2 regions of the Dactylosporangium sp. NPDC051484 genome follow, and region 2 is predicted to be linked to the other one. Evidence: riboswitches for the same ligand, from Rfam matches in the RefSeq annotation. Region 2 holds a riboswitch; the other holds the start of a gene.

Region 1 (11,642 bases), on a different contig from region 2:
GTCGCTGTCCCACACGATCCCGCCGCCGGCCCAGAGGTGCACGCGGCCGTCGGCGACGGCCACGGTGCGGATGGTCAGCCCGAGGTCGACCGAGACGCGCCCGTCCCGGTCGTGGCCGATCCAGCCGCACGCGCCCATGCTGGGCCCGCGGCCGACCGGTTCCAGCCGCGTGGCCACGTCGATCGCGGCGAGCTTCGGCGCGCCGGTCACCGAGCCGCCGGGCCAGACCGCGGCGAGCAGTTCCGCGAGGCCGACCCCCGGGGCGAGCCGCGCGCTGACCGTCGACTCGGCCTGCCACAGCCCGGACCAGCGGCGGATCGCGAAGAGCTCGTCGACGCGCACCGAGCCGACCTGTGCGACGCGGCCGAGGTCGTTGCGCTCCAGGTCGACGATCATCACGTGCTCGGCGCGTTCCTTGGCCGAGGCGAGCAGCTCGGCGCGGCCCTCGGCGGTGGCGGGGCGGGTGCCCTTGATCGGGCGGGTGACGGCCCGGCCGCCCGAGACCTCGACGAGGGTCTCCGGCGAGGCCGACGCCAGCGACCAGCGCTCGCCGCGCAGGACGCCGCCGTACCGCGCGCCGGGCAGGGCCGCCACGCGGGCGAGGGCCGGGGCCGGGTCGCCGCCGAACGGGGCGCTGGCGTGGCCGACGAGGTTCACGACGTACACGTCGCCGCGGGCGATCGCGGCCCGCACCTCCTGCACCGCGGCGGCGTGCCCGGCGGGGCTCCAGCTCGGTGTCCAGTTTCCGACAGTCCCGGGCCGCGTTGCGGCCGCGATTGCGGGGAAATCCCCCACGGCTGCGGGGAAACTGGCCAGTGCGGACGGGGTCCGGTCGCCGTGCGCGTAGGCGACGGCGACGAGGTCGGGCACCGCCGCGGCCGGGGAGGGTGTCACGGAGGGTGGCGACAAGAGCACCGCGATCCCGCAAGTGGACGCGTCAATCACCTTCCGTGACGAAGCCAAATCCCCGACCGGCACTCCGTGTGATTCCGCGAAAGCGGTCAGCAATTGAAGCGGATCGCCGCCATCCCGCGCGTGCCATTCCAGCCGGGAGCGCTCCCAAACACGCGATCGGCACGCGGCGGGCAACCCGGGAGAGGGAAGATCCACAATCCGGGGCCCGTACCCGACAACCGGCCCTAATGTGCTCATACGAAGGGTGGATTATCCCCAAGTTGTGCCGTGACATGCTCGGAATAGTGCCGTTGACCGTAGTAGCGTGCATCACTGGTCATGTGAAGAACCACACAGGCCTTACCTGCATCTCTCAATCGGAGACCCCCGATGCTCTGCCAGCACCAGCCGCCCTGCCCCTCAGCCGCCGACGTCGACCGCGAGGCCGCCAAGATCACAGCGAGCCATCCCGAGCAGGGATGGAGCCTTCTCTGCAACGGTGTGATCGCCTTTGAGGACACCGGGGAGCTTCTGCCCGATTGCAGTGTGATTGAGCCGCACCGGGGTCCGGCTCCACACACGCTCGTCGGCGCCGCATAGGTAACGCTGCGTATTTACCGGCCCGTCACTCTTCGTACGCGGAGGTGGGCGGGCAGGCGCACACCAGGTTCCGGTCGCCGTAGCTGTCGTCGATCCTGCGCACCGGCGGCCAGTACTTCGCCTCGCGCGCGGCCGCGGACGGGTAGGCCGCCACCGACCTCGGGTATGCGTGCTCCCACTCGTCGGCCGTGACCACCTCCGCCGTGTGCGGAGCGTTCACGAGCGGATTGTCGCCGGCGGGCCACTCGCCCGCCGCGACCCGGTCGATCTCCCCCTTGATCGCGATCATCGCGTCGCAGAAGCGGTCCAGCTCGCCCAGGTCCTCGCTCTCGGTCGGCTCGACCATGAGGGTGCCGGCGACCGGGAACGACATCGTCGGGGCGTGGAAGCCGTAGTCGATGAGCCGCTTGGCGACGTCGGCGACGGTCACGCCGCTGGCCCGGGTGATCCCGCGCAGGTCCAGGATGCACTCGTGCGCGACGAGGTGCTCCGCGCCGCTATAGAGCACCGGGTAGTGCTCGCGCAGCCGGGCCGCCACGTAGTTGGCCGCCAGCACCGCGGCCGCCGTCGCCCGGCTCAGCCCCTCCGGGCCCATCAGCCGCAGATACGTCCACGGGATCGGCAGGATTCCGGCGGAGCCCCAGGGCGCGGCCGAGACCGGCCCGACCGGCGCGTCGGCCGCCAGGAACGGGTGCGACGGCAGGTACTTCGCCAGGTGCGAGCGCACCGCCACCGGCCCGACACCGGGGCCGCCACCGCCGTGCGGGATGCAGAACGTCTTGTGCAGGTTGAGGTGCGACACGTCGGCGCCGAACTTGCCCGGCTTGGCGTAGCCGAGCAACGCGTTGAGGTTGGCGCCGTCGACGTAGACCTGCCCGCCGGCCTCGTGCACCTTCGCGCACAGGTCGGCGATGCCGGTCTCGTACACGCCGTGCGTCGACGGATACGTCACCATGATCGCGGCGAGCCGCTCGCCGTGCTGCACGATCTTCTTGTCCAGGTCGCCCAGGTCGACGTTGCCGAGCTCGTCACAGGCGACGACGGCGACCCGCATGCCCGCCATCACCGCACTTGCGGCGTTGGTGCCGTGCGCGCTGGACGGGATCAGGCACACGTCCCGCCCGGTGTCGCCGCGCTCCAGGTGATACGCCCGGATCGCCAGCAGCCCGGCCAGCTCGCCCTGCGATCCGGCGTTGGGCTGCAGGCTCACCGCGTCGTAGCCGGTCACCTCGGCCAGCCAGCGCTCGAGGTCGCCGATCAGCCGGCGATACCCCTGGGTCTGCGACGCCGGCGCGAACGGGTGCAGGCCGGCGAACTCGGGCCAGGTGATCGGCTCCATCTCGGCCGTCGCGTTGAGCTTCATCGTGCACGACCCCAGCGGGATCATGCCCCGGTCGAGCGCGTAGTCCTTGTCGGAGAGCCTGCGCAGGTATCGCAGCATCGCCGTCTCCGACCGGTGGCTTGCGAACACCGGGTGGGTCAGGTACTCCGACGCGCGGCGCAGCCCGGCCGGCACCGCGCCGGTGCCGTCCAGCCCGGTCACGTCGACGTCTGCCAGCCCGAACGCGGCGAGCACGTCGCGCAGCTGCTCGAACGTGGTGGTCTCGTCGCAGGCGATGCTCACCCGGTCGGCGTCGACGTGGCGCAGGTTGATCCCCCGCGCGGCGGCGGCCTCGACGACCGAGGCCGCCCGGCCCGGCACGACGGCGGTGACGGTGTCGAAGAACGCGAGATGCTCGGTGGTGACCCCGCCCGCGCGCAGCCCCGCGGCGAGCCGGGCGGCCGCGTCGTGGGTGTGCGCGGCGATCGCGCGCAGCCCGTCCGGGCCGTGGTACACCGCGTACATGCTCGCGGTCACCGCGAGCAGCACCTGCGCGGTGCAGATGTTGCTGGTCGCCTTCTCCCGGCGGATGTGCTGCTCGCGGGTCTGCAGGGCGAGCCGGTAGGCGGGCGCGCCGCCGGCGTCCTTCGACACGCCGACGAGCCGGCCGGGCAGCGTGCGCTCCAGGCCCTGACGGACCGAGATGTAGCCGGCGTGCGGGCCGCCGAAGCCCATCGGCACGCCGAAGCGCTGGGCGCTGCCGACGGCGACGTCGGCGCCGATCGCACCGGGCTCGCGCAGCAGGCACAGCGCCAGCAGGTCGGCGGCGACGGTGACGATCGCGCCCCGCTCGTGGGCCAGCTCGACGAGGGCCTCGTGGTTGCGGACCGCGCCGGAGGCGCCCGGATACTGCAGGTGCAGCCCGAAGAACTCGGCCGGCAGCTCCTGCGCCGCGAGGTCGACGACGCGCACCTCGATGCCGATCGGCTCGGCCCGGGTCCGGATCACGGCGAGGGTCTGCGGCAGCACGTCGGCGTCCACGACGTACACCTCGGAGGAGACCTTGGACGAGCGGCGGGCGAGGGTCATCGCCTCGGCCGCGGCGGTGGCCTCGTCCAGCAGCGACGCCCCGGCGACCGGCAGCCCGGTCAGGTCGGCCACGACCGTCTGGAAGTTGAGCAGCGCCTCGAGCCGCCCCTGGCTGATCTCGGGCTGGTACGGCGTGTAGGCCGTGTACCACGAGGGGTCCTCGAGCACATTGCGCAGGATCACGGGCGGTGTGTGCGTGCCGTAGTAGCCCAGGCCGATCATCGACACGAGCGGCCGGTTGGCCGAGGCGAGCGCGCGCAGTTCCGCGAGCACCTGCGCCTCCGACGCCGCCGGCGGCAGCTCGAGCGGCTCGCGCCAGCGGATCGAGCCGGGGATCGCGGCGGTCATGAGCTCCTCGACCGACTCGTATCCGACGGCCTTGAGCATGCGGGCGTGGTCGTCGACGGACGGACCGATGTGCCGCGCGGCGAAACTCGTCATAGCAACACTCTCTGGGTCTCGCGGGACAGGGGCGATGCGATGCGCTCCTCCCCCTCTGTCGCAGACTCCAGAGGTGCCAACCCGTCGCGGTCCTTTTGCCTGAGAGGTTCCGGGGAGGATTTGCCCCTTCGGCGCCGCCGTCCGTTGCCAACGGCGGTCTCTCCCACGCGGGTATTGCCGGCTCGCCTACCCTACCTCCTGTGCAGGACCTGACCAGCGTGGCGTCGCACACGATCTATTCCGCGATCGTCGGCTCCCGCGCCTACGGCCTCGACGGACCGGACTCCGACACCGACCGCCGCGGCGTCTTCCAGGCGCCGACGCCACTGTTCTGGCGCCTGGACAAGCCGCCGGCACACCTGGAGGGCCCGCTGCCGGAGCAGTTCTCGTGGGAGGTCGAGCGCGCCTGCACGCTCGCGCTGGCCGCCAACCCGACGGTCTGGGAGTGCCTGTCGTCCCCGCTCGTCGAGCGGGTCACCGACGCCGGCCGGGCCCTGCTCGGCCTGCGCCCGGCGTTCCTGTCGCGCCGGGCCGCCCGCACCTACGGCGACTACGCCCGCGACCAGCTGGCCAAGCTCACCTCGGCCCGGGCGAAGACCGGCGAGGTGCGCTGGAAGCAGGCGATGCACATGGCCCGCCTGCTGCGCGCCGGCGCCCATGTGCTGCGCACCGGCGAGGTCCTGGTCGACGTCCGCGCCGCCCGCGACGAGCTGCTCGCCATCCGCCGCGGCGAACTCACCTGGGAGGCGTTCGAGGCCCTGGCCGCCTCGCTGTCCGCCGCGCTGCGGCGCGCGGAGAGCGCCTCCACCCTGCCGGAGGAGCCGGACCGCGCGGCGGTCGAGAAGTTCCTGGTGGAGCTAAGGGCCCACACATCGGTCCCAGCGTCGGTACCGCACGTGCCCGCCCCGCCGCCGCTGCCGGTCCTCGACGACGTGCCACCGTGGGCGGGCGACGTGGCCGACGAACACCGTTACCCGCTCGTCTTCGCCACGGTGAGCGGCGCCCACCTCTACGGCTTCGCGTCCGTCGACTCGGACCTCGACCTGCGCGCCTGCCACGTCCTGCCCCTCGACGAGGTGGTGGGCCTGACGACGGGCCCGCAGACGGTCCAGTCGAGCGGCGTCCGCGAGGGCATGGAGCTCGACGTCGTCAGCCAGGAGCTCGCCAAGTTCGCCCGGCTGCTGCTCAAGCCCAACGGCTACGTCCTGGAGCAGCTGCTCTCGCCCCTGCTGGTGCGCACCTCCGCGCTGCACGAGGAGCTCAAGGCCCTCGCGCCGCACTGTCTGACCCCCGAGCACGCCCGGCACTACCTGGGCTTCGCCGCGGGCCAGTGGCAGCTGTACCTCAACACCGGCGAGCTGAAACCGGCCCTCTACACCCTGCGCGTGCTGCACACCGGCATCCACCTGATGCGCACCGGCGAGGTGGAGGCGGACCTGCGGGTGCTCAACACCCTCCCGTACGTGCCCGGCCTGATCGAGGCCAAGCGGGCCGGCGAGCACCGCGCCCTGCCGCCGGACCTGGTCGACCAGCGGACCCTGGCGGCCGACGTGGCGCGGCTGAGCGCCGAGCTGGAGGCCGCCCGCGACGCCTCGAAGCTGCCGGACACCCCGTCCGCCGGCCCGGCCCTCAACGACCTCGTCATCCGCACCCGCCTGCATCGCTGAAGCCTCACCCACGTCGCCGCGCCCGCCGGTGCCCGGATACGGTCGTCCTGTGCGGGAACGCGGCGAGGGCGGCGGTCGCCTGGGTGCCGGCGACCACGCGATCGTGCTCATCACCGGTATCCAGGCCGCGGGCAAGTCCACGGTCGCCCAGGCCCTGGCCGAACGCCTCCCCCGCTCCGTACACGTGCGCGGCGACGTGTTCCGCCGCATGGTGGTGCGTGGCCGCGCCGAGATGACCCCGGACGCCACCGAAGAGGCCGAACGCCAGCTCCGCCTGCGCTACCGCCTGACCGCGCAGGTCGCCGACGCCTACTTCGAGGCGGGCTTCACCGTCGTGGCCCAGGACGTCGTCCTCGGCCCCGACCTGACCGAGCTGACCGCGTCGATCCGCAACCGCCCCCTGCTCGTGGTCGTGCTCGCCCCCTCCCCGGCCGCGGTCGCCGCCCGCGAGTCCGAGCGCGCGAAGACCGCCTACACCGGCTGGACCGTGGAGGCTCTGGACGCCGGTCTGCGGCACCGGACCCCGCGGATCGGCCTGTGGCTGGACACCTCGGACCAGACCCCCACCGAGACGGTCGACGAGATCCTCACCCGAGCCTGGACGGAGGCGGCGATTTGAGCCCGACCGGCAGCGGCCACGACACCGGCGGTACGAGCGGGACCAACAGCACCGACCGCCCCGCGTCGTCCGCCGCCGCGCCGTCCGGATCCCGCGCGGCCGCCATCACCGCGTTTCACGCCGGCCTACACGGGCCGACGTGGCGGATCGCGGGCTGGGGCAGCGCCGACCTGCAGCGCGTGCGTTTCGAGGCCCTGCTGCGCGCGGCCGGCTACCGCGGCGGCTCAGTCCTCGACTGGGGCTGCGGCCCCGGCGACCTCTACTTCCACCTGTGCTCCGTGCACCTCCCCATGGACCTCCCCGTCGACTACACCGGCGTGGACCTCGAACCGCGCATGGTCGAGCTGGCCACGTCCCGCGGCGTCCCGAACGTCGCCCTGCTGCCCCCGGGCCGGATCCCACAGACCCCCCGGGGCCGCTACGACTACGTCTTCGCGAGCGGCATCTTCCAGTTCCCGGACCCGGAGGACCCCCTCTACTACCTCACCATCTTAGAACAGATGTACGACATTTCCCGGCGGGCGGTGGCCGTGAACTTCCTCAGCGCACAGCGCCCCGAGGCCGCCAGGGCACCGGACGAGCTCTACGTGGACCCGGTGGTGGCGGCCCGCTTCGCCGCCGCGCTGACCGACCGCTGGGTCCTCGACCACGGCTACCACCCGCAGGCGGGCGACTTCACGCTCGCCCTGCTCAAGTAGCACTCGGCAGCCGCGCCGCCACCAGGTCACCCGTGCGGGCTGTTAGCATTCCCGGCGTGGCAGACCGGCAGGGTCTCGGGCCGGTGCTCACCGTCCCGAACCTCATCAGCTTGATGCGCCTGCTCGGCGTGCCATTGTTCCTGTACCTGTTCCTCGCCACCGACGCGACGGGCTGGGCGATCACCGTGCTCGCCGTCGGCGGGCTGAGCGACTGGGTGGACGGGTTCGCGGCGCGGCGGCTCAAGCAGGTCAGCCGGCTGGGTGAGCTGCTCGACCCGCTCGCCGACCGGCTCTACATCCTGGCGACGCTGTTCGCGCTGACGTTCGAGCACGTCGTGCCGTGGTGGTTCACGATCGCGCTGCTCGCGCGCGAGGCCGTGATGGTGCTGTGCCTGGTCGTGCTGCGGCTGCTCGGCCACGGGCCGCCGCCGGTGCACTACGTGGGCAAGACCGCCACCGCGATCCTGCTCATGGGCTTCCCGATGATGCTGCTGGCGCACTTCAGCGAGGCGGCGCGATCGTGGGCGCTGCCCAGCGGCTGGGCCCTGCTGTGGTGGGGCATCGTGCTGTACTGGGTCGCCGCGGTCTTCTACTTCATCCAGGCGGCCGTCCACGTGCGCGCCGGACGCGCCACGGCCGCCGGGGTGCCGTGACCGGTCCGCGGCGAAGCGGCACCCAGCATCGAGCAGCCGACGAGCGAAGCGAGGAGGGCGCGTGACCTCGCCCCGCCGCGACGATCTGCTCGGCGAGCTGTTCCGCAACCCGCTCGACCCCGGGTACACGGCCGCGGCCGCCCGCCGCGGGGACGCCGCGCCGCCGCGGTCCGGGCGCTGGCTGACGGCCGCGGCGATGCTCGCCATCGGCTTGCTGCTCGCCGTCGCCTATCACCAGGTGGTCGCCGCCGCGCCGGGCACCACGAAGGCCCGCGAAGACCTGGCGGCCGACGTCCGCTCGCGCCAGCGCACCGCCGACGAGTTGCAGCGGCGCGCCGCGGAGCTACGCGCCCAGGTCGACCAGGCCCGCGACGACGCGCTCGCCGGCGGCGACAACGCGTCGCGGCTGCGCGACCTCGCGGCCGGGACCGGCACGAGCAAGGTCACCGGCGACGGGGTCGCGGTGCGTGTCGTCGACGCGCCGGCGCAGGTCGACCCGGTGACCGGCCGTACCTCCGAGGAGAACCTCGGCCTGGTGCTCGACCGCGACCTGCAGGACATCACCAACGGGCTGTGGCAAAGTGGCGCCGAGGCGATCGCCGTGAACGGGCAGCGCCTGACGGCGACGAGCACGATCCGGACCGCCGGCGGCGTGATCCTGGTCGACTTCCGGCCGGTGACCAGCCCCTACGAGGTCACCGCGATCGGGCCGCCGGACATCACCGACACCTTCGGCCGGTCCGTCACCGCCAAGCGCTTCAAGCGCTACGTCGACGAGTACCGGATGCAGTTCAGCGTGAAGAAGCGCACGAAGCTGACCCTCCCCGCGGCCGACGAGCCGCCGCTGCGTTACGCCAGAACCCCCTCGCCCTCTCCCTCTGGAGGTCCCTCGCGATGATCGCCGTGATCGCCCTGGCCATCGGGGTCGCAGCCGGCATCTTCCTCGAACCGACCGTGCCACCGGGGCTGGCGCCGTACCTGCCGATCGCCGTGGTCGCGGCGCTCGACGCGATGTTCGGCGGGGTCCGGGCCAAGCTCGACGGGATCTTCGACGACAAGCAGTTCGTCGTGTCGTTCGTGTCCAACGTGCTGGTGGCCGGGCTCATCGTGTACCTCGGCGACAAGCTCGGGGTCGGCGGGCAGCTCTCCACGGGGGTGGTGGTCGTGCTCGGCGTGCGGATCTTCGGCAACGTGGCGGCGATCCGGCGTCACCTGTTCCGGGCCTGAGGCGGGAAGAGCCGCAACGGTGAAGAAACCGGCCAACCTCGTCATCGCCGTCCTGGTCGCGCTGCTCGGCTTCGCCGTGGCGGTGCAGTTCAAGGCGGGCGGCTCCGACGCCGCGCTGTCCTCCGCCCGGCCGGAGGACCTCGTGCGGATCCTCTCCGACCTCGACGCCCAGCAGGAGCGGATGCGCGGCGCGATCAGCGACCTCGAGGACACGCAGCGGCAGCTCGACTCGGGCGCGCAGGGCCGCGACGCCGCGCTCGCCGACGCCCGCAAGCGCGCCGACGAGCTGGGGATCCTCGCGGGCACGCTGCCGGCCGAGGGGCCGGGGCTACGGATCGACCTCATGCAGGGTACCGAGGCGATAAAGTCCGAAACGGTCCTCGACGCCATCGAGGAACTGCGCGGCGCCGGCGCCGAGGCGATGCAGATCGCCGGGGCGGGCGGGCCGGCGGTGCGCATCGTCGCCTCCACGTACTTCGTGGACGGCCCGGACGGGGGCCGCCTCGTGGTCGGGGGGACGACGCTCGCCGCGCCCTATACGATCACCGTCATCGGAGGTCCGGACACCATGCGGACGGCGCTGAACATCCCGGGAGGGGTCGTGGACAGCGTTCGCCAGCACGGCGGTACGGTTTCCGTGCACGAAGCGGATCCGGTGCACGTGACAGCGCTGCACACTGCCGGTGCGTTGCAATACGCCAAGCCCGCCTGACGAAGAAGGACTCCACGTGATTCCCGAGGATCTGCGGTACACCGCCGAGCACGAGTGGCTCGCCCCAGCCGGCGAGGGCACGTTCAAGGTCGGTATCACGCATTTCGCACAGGACTCCCTGGGCGACATCGTGTTCGTGCAGCTGCCCGAGGCCGGCTCCGCCTACCAGGCCGGCGACGCGATCGGCGAGGTCGAGTCGACCAAGAGCGTGTCGGAGATCTACGCGCCGGTCTCCGGCGAGGTCATCGCGGTGAACGCGGCGCTGGAGGGCTCGCCCGAGCTCGTCAACTCCGACCCGTACGGCGAGGGCTGGCTGGTCGAGCTCAAGGTGTCCGACCCGGCCGCGGTCGACGCCCTGCTCGACGCCAAGGCCTACGGTGAACTGACCGTCGGCTGACCCCCCGAAGTTCCGCCAGTCCATTTGCCGCGCGTCCGGTTGACCCGATATTTCGGGCGTGACTAGGCTCGCCAAGTCAACCGTATGCGTTCTCGGCATTCTGATGCATCCTTCCTATGCATCGTGGAATGCAGCCGGTAGACACCGACATACGACCGTGAGGTGGTTCGATGACGCGCCCAGACGACGAGTTCCCCCCGCTCGACGTCACGTCCACGCTCAACCTTGGCGCCATTGAGGATGCCATCGAGGGGCCGGACACTGACATGGTCCCCACCCGCATGTCGGGTTCGCTGCCGCCTGGCACCGCTCTGCTCGCGGTCCGCCGCGGTCCGAACGCCGGCGCGCGCTTCCTGCTCGACCATGACGTGACGACGAGCGGCCGGCACCCTGACAGTGACATCTTCCTCGACGACGTGACGGTCTCGCGCCGCCACGCCGAGTTCCACCGCGAGGGCGGCACCTTCACGGTGCGCGACGTCGGCAGCCTCAACGGCACCTACGTCAACCGGGAGCGTGTCGAGGCCGCCACGCTCAGCAATGGCGACGAGGTCCAGATCGGCAAGTTCCGCCTCGTATTCGTGGCAGGACCGCGCCCCGACGAAAGCTGAGGCGATGACGGCGTCGGCGGCCGCCTGGAACTCTGCCACCCCGGGTGAGGATCTCACCCGGGGTGAGCGTCTCATGAGCATCGGCGAGGTCCTCGCGCACCTGCGCGGCGACTTCCCCGACGTCACCATCTCCAAGCTGCGATTCCTGGAGACGGAAGGGCTCGTCGAGCCGCGGCGCACCCCGGCCGGGTATCGCAAGTACACGTGGACGGACGTCGCCCGGCTCCGCTACGTGCTGACCGCCCAGCGTGACCAGTACCTCCCGCTTCGCGTCATTCGCGAGCACCTGGCCACGATGCGGGAGCCCCTCACCGAGGTCTCCGCGGTGGCACCGCAGGAGCCCCCCTCCGAGATCCGGCTCACCCGCGACGAACTGCTGACCAAGACCGGGCTGACCGACCCCGGGCTTAAGGCGCTGGAGGATCACGGCCTGCTCAGACCCCGCCCCGGCAGCGGCTACGACGCCGACGCCCTGGAGGTCGCGACCGCCGCGGCCCGCCTGGCGGAGTTCGGCCTCGAGCCGCGGCACCTGCGCGCGTACCGGGCCGCCGCCGATCGCGAGATCGGCCTGTTCAGCCAGCTCATCACCCCGATGACCAGACAGAACGGCCCAGCGGGCCGCGCCCGCGCGGCCGACACCGTGCACGAACTCGCCGCGCTCACCCAGCGCGTGCACGCCGCCCTGGTCCGCGCGGGCCTGCGGGAAATCCTGG
Region 2 (9,536 bases):
CGCGAGCCTGCAGCTGTGGCGCGGCGACGCCTACGCGGAGTTCGCGGGGGAGTCCTGGGCCCAGCCGGAAGCGGTACGCCTGGAAGAGCTCCGCCTCGCCGCCCGCGAGCTCCTGCTGGACGTGACCCTGCGCACGGGCGGCGCGGCGGAGGCGGCAGCGGAGGCCGAGCCGCTGACTCGCCAGTACCCGCTGCGCGAGGAGGGCTGGCGCCTGCTGGCCCTGGCGTTGTGGACGATGGGGCGCCAGGCCGACGCGTTGGCGGCGCTGCGCCGGGCGCGCACGCTGCTCGCCGAGGAGCTCGGCCTGGATCCGGGGCGCCCGCTGGTCGACCTGGAGTCGGCGATCCTCGCCCAGCGCGTGGACCTCCTCCCGCAACAACGCCCACCCACAGCGGCGGCACCTGAGCCGGCGATGTTGCCGGATATGTCCGGCACGGAGGCACCGGACCGGGCCGCGCGCATGGCCGCCGCGATCGGCGGGAACACGCACCGAGCCGCGGGCACCGCGGTCCCGGCGGGCGAGGACGCCCGCCGGGACACCGCCGGGTCGAGCGGAGAGGCGGACAGGGAAGCCGGCGCGACGCGACCGGGTGACTCCGGGGCCGAGCTGTTCGTCGGGCGCGACGACGAGCTCGCCACCCTGCGCGTCGCCGCCGTCGAGCGGCCCCGCATCGTGCTGCTCACCGGGGAGGCCGGGGTCGGCAAGACCAGCCTGCTCGGTCGCTTCCGGCGCGAGCTCGAGGACGACGGCTGGCTCGTCCTGCTTGGGCGCTGCCCCGAGGTCGAGGGCGCACCGCCCGCCTGGGCCTGGGTCGAGGCGCTGCGCCGCCTCGAGGAGCACGCCCCGCCCGGCGAGCTGCGCCCGGCCATCGCCCCGCTGCTCGACGACGCCGGGGTCGCCGCGCGGCCCGGCGAGCAGGACGTCGCGGCCGGGCGGTTCCGGCTGCATCGGGCGGTGATCGCGTGGCTGCGCGCGGCCGCGGGCGGCGAGCGGCCGGTCGCGATCGTGCTCGACGACCTGCACGCCGCGGACGTCGAGACGCTCATGCTGCTCGGCAGCGTGGCCGAGCTGGTCGAGGCCGGCGGGCCGCGGGTGCTGCTCGTCGCCGCGCTGCGCCCCGCCGACAACCGGGAGCGGCTTGCCGGGGCGATGGCCGAACTGGCCCGCCGCTCGCCGGTGCGGGTGCACCTGGACGGGCTGGCCGCCGCGGACGTGGCGTGGCTCGTCGAGACGTTCGCGAGCACCAGCGTCGACCCGGCGACCGTGGCCGCGCTGGCCGAGCGGACCGGCGGCAACCCGTTCTATGTGCGCGAGTCCGCGCGGCTGCTCGCCTCCGAGGGCGCCCTGGTCGCCACCTCCGACGTGCCCGAGGGGGTGCGCGACGTGCTGCGCCGGCGGCTGTCCCGGCTGCCGCAGCCCGCGGTCGCGGTGCTGCGGCTGGCGGCCGTCGTCGGGCGGGAGGCCGACGTCGAGACGCTGGTCGAGGCGGCCGACGCCGACGAGGGCGCGGTGCTCGACGCGCTCGAGGCGGGGCTCATCGCGGGGCTGCTGACCGAGCCGGCGCCCGGGCGGGTGCGGTTCGTGCACGGGCTGGTGCGCGACACGATGTACACGGACCTCTCCCACCTGCGCCGCACGAGGATGCACGCTCGCGTGGCCGCGTGCACCCGCCGCCGCCGGCCCGACGACTACCCGGCCCTGGCCTACCACTACGCGCGCGCCGCGTCCTCGGACACCGCCGGGCTCGCCGTCGAGTACGCGATCCGGGCCGCCGAGCTGGCCGAGCGGCGCTACGCGTATGACGCCGCGGCCGAGCTGCTCGAGGGCGCCCTCGCGACCGCGGACGCGGTGCCCGGCGACCGCGACGCCCTGCTCGTGAACCTGCTCGGGCGCCTGCTGCGCGCCCAGGCGTCCGCGGGCGCGGTCGCCGCCGCCCGGGCCACCCGCGCCCGGGCCGTGGACGTCGCCGTCGCGTCCGGGCGGGAGGAGCTGCTCGTCGCGGCGTTCACCGCGTGGACCGTCGCGACGCCGTGGCAGATCCGGGAGTACGAAATCCGCGACGACCGGATCGTCGACCTGCTCACCCGGCTGCTGCGCCGCGGCGACCTCGCCGCCGCGGACCGCTGCCGGTTGCTCGACGCGCTGACCAGCGAGCTCGACGGCGACGCCGATCCGCGCGGCGAGCTTGCCGGCCGGGATGCGCTCGAGCTGGCCCGCGGCCTCGGCGACCCGGCGCTGCTGGCGCTCGGGCTGGCCGCGCGCCTGCGCACCATGCGCTACGACCGGGACGTCGAGAGCCGCGCGGTGCTCGGCGCCGAGCTGCGCGAGGTCGCGCAGGAGCACGGCCTGGTCTCGTACCTCTGGGTGGCCGAGCAGGTGCTCGGCAACTGCGCGGCGGCGGGCAACCGCCCGCAGGAGCTGTCCCAGTCGATCGCCCGGCAGCGCGCGATCGCGCGGACGTACCGGCTGGCCGAGCCCCTGGCGATCAACGCGGCCGCGCACGGCGTGCTGGCCCACGTGGCGGGCGACTTCGCCGCGGCGCAGGGCCACTACGACGAGGTCTGGGACCAGCTGCGGCGGACGGGCTCATTCCACGCCGACGGGTTCCACTTCCTGGCGACCGCGACGCTGATGATCAGTCAGGGGCGCATGGCCGAGCTCGTCGAGCCGACCCGGGTGATGCTCGAGCGGCTGGGCCCGCGCGCCGCCGACGCCCACGCGCTGGCGCTGGCCACGGCCGGGCGCCTGCGCGAGGCGGCGGCGGTGCCCATCGGCACGTACCCGATCCGGCCCGACTACTTCGAGATCGGCTTCTACACCGTCCGCGCGCTGGCGGTGTGCGCGCTCGGCCGCGCGGACCTGGCCCCGGCGGTGCTCGACGCGCTGCGGCCGGTGCGCGACCAGCTGGCCGCAGTGTCGAGCACCTCCATCGTCATGCGCCCGGTCGCGCTGACGCTCGGGGAGCTGTACGCCCTGCTGGGCCGGGCCGGGGAGGCGGCCGAGCACTACCGGCTCGCCGTCGAGGTCGCCACCCGGTGGGGCGCGCCGCACTGGCTGGCGGAAGCGCGGGCGGCGCTGGCCGGTGTCTGAACCCGGCTACCACGACAAGCCCGGCCGCGCCCGCGCGGCGAGGGCGGCGTTGCCGGCCGGGCGCACCGCCTCACCCGGCTCGGTGAGCCGGGCGACCGGCCGGCCGCTGCTCAGCTCGGCAAGGATCGGCCGGCTCCGCCTTCCCGGTGGTGGCGGCGGCGGGCCGGCGATCCAGCACGGCCGTGGTCAGGCTTCTCCGGTGAGTGCCGCGTAGGCGGTCGCGTCGAGCAGATCCGGCGTGCCGGTGATCCGCATCCGGAACAACCAGCCGGCTCCGAACGGGTCGGAGTTGATCACGGCGGGGTCGGCGACCGCGGCGTCGTTGATCTCGACGACCTCGCCGTCCGCGGGGGCGACCAGGTCGCTGACGGACTTGGTCGACTCGATCTCTCCGCAGGGCTCGCCGGCCTTGATCGTGTCGCCGACGGCGGGCACGCTGAGGTAGACGACGTCGCCGAGCGCGTCGGCGGCATAGGTGGTGATGCCGACGGTCGACAGGTCGCCGTCGGTCGCGAGCCACTCGTGGTCGCGGGTGTACTGAAGGTCTGCGGGCAGGCTCACGATGTGTTCTCTTCTCTTCTCGAAGTTGGGTCAGGCCTGGCGGCGGTAGAAGGGCAGCTGGACGACCGTGGCTTGCTGCTTGCTGCCCCGGATGTCGACGAGCACCTCGGTGCCGGGCTCGTTCCGGTCCGGCGGCAGGTAGGCCATCGCCACGGGGTGGCCGAGGGTGGGGGACAGGGCGCCCGAGGTGATCTCGCCGATGCGTTCGCCGGTGTCCGGGTCGAGCACGGCATAGCCGGTGCGCGGAGCTCGTCGCCCGGTGGAGGTCAGGCCGACCAGGACGCGGGCCGGGCCCTCGTCGCGCCGGGCGGCCAGGGCCGCCTCGCCGACGAACCCGCCCGGCTTTCCGAACGCCACGACCCGGCCCAGTCCCGCCTCGAACGGCGTGGTGCGAACGGTGAGCTCCTGGCCGTACAACGGCATGCCGGCCTCGAGGCGCAACGTGTCACGGCAGGCCAGGCCGCACGGGACCAGCGCGTGCCGGGCGCCTGCCGCGCTGATCGCCCGCCAGAGGGCAGCGGCGTCCTGCGGGCGGCAGTAGACCTCGAAGCCGTCCTCGCCGGTGTAGCCGGTGCGCGCGAGGAGCACGTCGCGCTCCGCCAGCCGCGCCGGGTCGACCGAGTAGTACTTCAGCGAGGGGACGTCGACATCGGCGAGTTCGCCGATGATCGCGGCGGAGTTGGGGCCCTGGACCGCCAGCAGCGCCCACTCGTCGGAAGCGTCCCGGATCGTGGCGGCGTAGCCGTCGATCCGGTCACGCAGGCAGGAGAACACGATCACCGCGTTGCTGGCGTTGGCGACGATGAGGTACCTGTCCTCGGCCAGACGGTAGACGACGAGGTCGTCGAGCACGCCGCCGGTCTCGTGGACCAGCATGGAGTAGCGGGCGCGGCCGACGGCGATCTTCGACGGCTGGCCGACCAGGGCGTGGTCGAGAGCCCGGCCCGCCTCTGGACCGGACAGCTCGATCTCGCCCATGTGGGTGAGATCGAAGATCCCGGCACTGGTCCGCACGGCGTGGTGCTCGGCCAGCTCGGACGTGTAGCGCAACGGCATGGACCACCCGGCGAAGTCGGTGAACGACGCGCCGAGTTCGGCATGAATGTCGTGCAAGGGTGTCTGTTTCGACATGGGAATACCTCTCAGCTCGTGACCGCTCGGGTCACGACTCGTACGACTCGATGGGCGGGCACGTGCAGACCAGATTCCGGTCGCCGTGCGCCTGGTCGATCCGGCCGACCGGCGGCCAGTACTTGTCGGGGGTGACGCCGGCGGGGAAGACGGCCAGCTCGCGCGAGTAGGCACGGGTCCACTCGCCGGTGATCGCGGCCGCGGTGTGCGGCGCCCGCCGCAGCGGGCTGTCCTGCAGGCTCCAGACGCCCTCGGCCACCCGGTCGATCTCAGCGCGGATCGCGATCATCGCCGCGCAGAAGCGGTTCAGCTCCCCGAGGTCCTCGCTTTCCGTCGGCTCGATCATCAGCGTTCCGGCGACCGGGAAGCTCATCGTCGGCGCGTGGAAGCCGTAGTCGATGAGCCGCTTGGCGATGTCGTCGACCGTCACGCCCGTGGCGGCGGTGATCGGGCGGACGTCGAGGATGCACTCGTGCGCGACCAGGCCCGCCGCCCCCGCGTACAGGACCGGGAAGTACGGTGCGAGCCGGCGGGCCACGTAGTTGGCGCTCAGCACCGCGGTGCGGGTGGCCTCGGTCAGCCCGTCCGCGCCCATCATCCGGATGTACGCCCACGGGATCGGCAGGATGCCGGCGCTGCCGAACGGTGCGGCGCTCACCGCGCCGATCCCCGCGCGGCGCCCGGCGTCGGGGTGCAGCGGGTGGGTGGGCAGATACGGGATCAGGTGTTCGGCCACCGCGACCGGCCCGACGCCCGGCCCGCCGCCGCCGTGCGGGATGCAGAACGTCTTGTGCAGGTTGAGGTGCGACACGTCGCCGCCGAACTCGCCCGGCTTGGCGACCCCGAGCAGCGCGTTGAGGTTGGCGCCGTCGATGTAGACCTGGCCGCCGTGCTCGTGCACCAGCTCGCACAGCCGGGTGATGCTCTCCTCGTAGACGCCGTGCGTCGAGGGGTAGGTGACCATGATCGCGGCCAGGCTGGCGAAGTGCTGCGCGCACTTGGCTTCGAGGTCGTCGAGGTCGACCGTGCCGTCGGGCAGGGACGCCACCACGACGACGCGCATCCCGGCCATGACGGCGGAGGCCGCGTTGGTGCCGTGCGCGCTGGCCGGGATCAGGCACACATCGCGGTCGGCCTGGCCGTTGCCGTGGTGATAGGCGCGGATCGCCAGCAGGCCCGCGAGTTCGCCCTGCGATCCGGCGTTGGGCTGGATGGAGACCTTCGCGTAACCGGTGACCTCGGCCAGCCACGCCTCGACCTGCTCGACCAGGGCCACGTACCCGGCCGCGTCCGCAGCCGGTGCGAACGGGTGCAGGTCCGCGAAGGCGGGCCAGCTGACGGGCTCCATCTCGGTGGTCGCGTTGAGCTTCATGGTGCAGGACCCGAGCGGGATCATGCCGCGGTCCAGCGCGAAGTCACGGTCCGAGAGCCGGCGCAGGTAGCGCAGCATCGCGGTTTCGGATCGGTGCTGGTGAAAGACCGGGTGGGTGAGGAAGGGGGAGGTCCGGCGCAGTGCCGGCGGAAGCGCCGCCGAGGTGTGCGCCGCCGGTTCGTCCGGGGCGTCACCGGCACAGCCGAAGGCCTTGAGCACGAGGCGGACGTGCTCCCGCGTGGTGACCTCGGAGCAGGAGACACCGACGTGGTCGCCATCCACCTGCCGCAGCCGCAGGCCCTCGCCGTGTGCGGCCGCGACGACCTCCTCGGCGCGGCCGGGGACGCGCACCAGCAGGGTGTCGAAGAACTCGGGGTGTACCACCGTGACTCCGCCGGCCCGCAGGCCGGCGGCGATGAGGGCGGCGTGCCGGTGCGTCCGCCGGGCGATCTCGGTCAGGCCGTCGGGGCCGTGGTAGACGGCGTACATCGACGCGACCACGGCGAGCAGCACCTGCGCCGTGCAGATGTTGCTGGTCGCCTTGTCGCGCCGGATGTGCTGCTCGCGGGTCTGCAGGGCGAGGCGGTACGCGGGCCGGCCGGCGTCGTCCACGGACACGCCCACGAGCCGGCCGGGCAGGTGACGTTCGAGCCCGGCGCGGACCGCGATGTAGCCCGCGTGCGGCCCGCCGTAGAACAGGGGCACGCCGAAGCGCTGGGACGATCCGACGACGATGTCGGCGCCCTGTTCTCCCGGCGGCGTGAGCAGGGTGAGCGCCAGCAGGTCGGCGGTCACGGTGACCAATGCCCCGCGCGCCTGTGCCGCGGCGGTCACCTCCCGAAGGTCGCGGACCGCGCCCGAGCAGCCGGGGTAGGACAGCACCACGCCGAAGAAGTCGTCGTCCGGCAGCGCTTCGCCGGGGTCGATGTCCACGACCTCGATACCGACGGCGGCGGCACGGGTGCGCAGGACGTCGAGGGTCTGCGGCAAGGTGTCCCGGTCGACCAGGACGCGGGCGGAGCCCTTCTTGGCCGCGACACGGCGCATGACCGTGACGGCCTCGGCGACCGCCGTACCCTCGTCGAGCAGCGACGCGTTGGCGGTCGGCAGTCCGGTGAGGTCGCCGATCATGGTCTGGAAGTTGAGCAGTGCCTCGAGCCGGCCCTGGCTGATCTCCGGCTGGTACGGCGTGTAGGCGGTGTACCACGCCGGGTCCTCCAGCACGTTGCGCCGGATCACCGCGGGCGTGATGGCCGGGTGGTAGCCCAGGCCGATCATGGGGACGGCCACGGTGTTCCGGCTCGCGAACTCCAGCAGTTCGGCACGTGCCTCGGCCTCGGTGGCCGCCGCCGGCAGGTTCAGGTCGCCGGTGCTGCGGATGCCGCTCGGGACGGCGGCGTCGATGAGCTCGGCCAGGCTCCGGTAGCCGACTTCCGCCAGCATCTTGGCCCGGTCCGCATCGCTGATGCCGATGTGCCGGGCGGCGAACTCGCCGTGAGCGGCGGGTATGGGAGAGGTCATTGAGGGAGGCTCCCTGCTGGGGGCACCGTGACGCGGCGCCGTGGACGGGTGACCTCCCCGCTCTGTCATCGGTACCTGAGAGGTTCACCACCGGTCGGGTGGTTTGCACCTTGGGTGCAGGACGTGACGTCCTGGCTTTCCAGAGTCGCCTCACCGGAGCGGTCGCTGGGCCTGAGAGATTCTGGGGAGTGTTGCTCCTTCGGCGCCTCGCCATGGATGGGCGAGGGCTCTCCCGCCCCGGTTCGAACAGCGTGATGTTGAGTTGTCAGGGGTGAGCGAACGGTCAGGCCGCGCTCCGCGGGCGGCCGCCCGTCATGACGCTGCGGCCGCGGCCGTCGACGGTGTGCTCAGCATTCGACGATGTTGACGGCCAGGCCACCACGGGAGGTCTCCTTGTACTTGGTGTGCATGTCGTACCCGGTCTGCCGCATGGTCTTGACCGCCTTGTCCAGGCTGACGCTGTGGTTCCCGGTGCCGTGCAGGGCGAGGCGGGCGGCATTGACCGCTTTGACGGAGGCGATCGCGTTGCGTTCGATGCAGGGGATCTGCACGAGGCCGCCGATCGGGTCGCAGGTGAGGCCGAGGTTGTGTTCGATGCCGACCTCCGCGGCGTTCTCGACCTGCTCCGGGCTGCCACCGGTCACCTCGCACAGCCCGGCGGCCGCCATCGCGCAGGCGGACCCGACCTCGCCCTGGCAGCCGACCTCGGCGCCGGAGATGGAGGCATTCTCCTTGATGATGATGCCGATGGCGGCGGCCGTGAGCAGGAACCGCACGATGCCGTCGTCGCTTGCGCCGGCCACGAAACGTACGTAGTAGTGCAGCACCGCGGGGATGATGCCCGCGGCGCCATTGGTCGGCGCGGTGACGATGCGGCCGCCCGCGGCGTTCTCCTCGTTGACGGCCAGCGCGTAGAGGTTGATCCAGTCGACGGCACGCAGCGGGTCGGTCGAATCGTGGCCCGTCGAGAGTTTGGTGAAGAGGCCGGGTGCGCGGCGCGGCACCTTCAGGCCTCCGGGCAGCACTCCGCTGCGGTGACAGCCGCGCTCGACGCACTCGGCCATGGCCTGCCAGAGGGACAGCAATCCGGCCCGGATCTGCTCCGTCGTTCGCCACGCACGCTCGTTGGCGAGCATGATCTCCGAAATCGGCAGGCCGGTCTCATGGCAGTGGGCGAGCAACTCGGCGGCCGTGGTGAACGGGTAGCGCACGACGGTGTCGTCCGGCACCAGGGCGATCGTGCCGTCCGCGGCGGCGTCGACGACGAAGCCTCCGCCGATCGAGTAGAACGTTCGCTGGTCGAGGATCGTGCCGTCATCCGCGTAGGCGGTGAAGGACATGCCGTTGGGGTGGGCGGGTAGCGTCCGCCTGCGGTGCAGGGTGATGTCGCGGTCGGGCTCGAAGGCGATGACGTGGCCGCCGGGCAGGGTCAGCGTGTGCCGCCTGGTGATGGTCTCCACGCGCTCGTCGATGTGATCGATGTCGACGGTTGCCGGGTCATCGCCTTCCAGGCCGAGGATGACGGCCTTCGGCGTTCCGTGCCCGCGACCGGTCGCGGCGAGCGATCCGTACAGATCGGCCCGCACGCGGTGCACGAGGGGCGTGCGCTGATCGCGGACCAGCGTGTCGGCGAAGATCTTCGCCGCGCGCATGGGTCCGACCGTGTGCGAGCTGGACGGACCGATGCCGACCGAGTACAGGTCGAAGGCGCTCAACGCCATGGCTGTTCCTCGGCTGAGCGTCGGCCGTCCGTGACGCTCATCAAGATCTTGTCGATGTTGCAGGGCACGACGGGAGGCTCCTCTCGACCCAGACCGAGGTCTGGGACAGGTCTGCCTCCCCGCTCTGTCATCTTTGCCT

What was found. A riboswitch is a leader RNA that binds a small molecule or an ion and turns the genes downstream of it on or off. The one in region 2 is predicted to bind glycine.
Region 1: linked by a shared signal. The riboswitch ahead of gcvP (aminomethyl-transferring glycine dehydrogenase) and the one ahead of gcvP (aminomethyl-transferring glycine dehydrogenase) in region 2 are both predicted to bind glycine.

What each region holds. Positions count from the first base shown of each region.
Region 1 covers NZ_JBFAZX010000007.1:41,802-53,443, reverse strand. Annotated here, with positions in the region: partial or broken gene AB0367_RS15050 (chorismate-binding protein) at 1-1,152, opposite strand, end outside; gene AB0367_RS15045 (DUF5999 family protein) at 1,285-1,494, shown strand; gene gcvP (aminomethyl-transferring glycine dehydrogenase) at 1,520-4,345, opposite strand; glycine riboswitch at 4,423-4,521, opposite strand; partial or broken gene AB0367_RS15035 (nucleotidyltransferase domain-containing protein) at 4,555-5,208, shown strand; gene AB0367_RS15030 (nucleotidyltransferase domain-containing protein) at 5,260-6,012, shown strand; gene AB0367_RS15025 (AAA family ATPase) at 6,062-6,631, shown strand; gene AB0367_RS15020 (class I SAM-dependent methyltransferase) at 6,628-7,329, shown strand; gene AB0367_RS15015 (CDP-alcohol phosphatidyltransferase family protein) at 7,386-7,982, shown strand; gene AB0367_RS15010 (DUF881 domain-containing protein) at 8,044-8,880, shown strand; gene AB0367_RS15005 (small basic family protein) at 8,877-9,209, shown strand; gene AB0367_RS15000 (DUF881 domain-containing protein) at 9,229-9,921, shown strand; gene gcvH (glycine cleavage system protein GcvH) at 9,938-10,318, shown strand; gene AB0367_RS14990 (FHA domain-containing protein) at 10,489-10,929, shown strand; gene AB0367_RS14985 (MerR family transcriptional regulator) at 10,934-11,642, shown strand, end outside.
Region 2 covers NZ_JBFAZX010000002.1:532,218-541,753, reverse strand. Annotated here, with positions in the region: gene AB0367_RS06310 (BTAD domain-containing putative transcriptional regulator) at 1-3,091, shown strand, start outside; gene gcvH (glycine cleavage system protein GcvH) at 3,278-3,652, opposite strand; gene gcvT (glycine cleavage system aminomethyltransferase GcvT) at 3,683-4,783, opposite strand; gene gcvP (aminomethyl-transferring glycine dehydrogenase) at 4,815-7,676, opposite strand; glycine riboswitch at 7,826-7,921, opposite strand; gene AB0367_RS06290 (L-serine ammonia-lyase) at 8,024-9,397, opposite strand; glycine riboswitch at 9,512-9,536, opposite strand, start outside.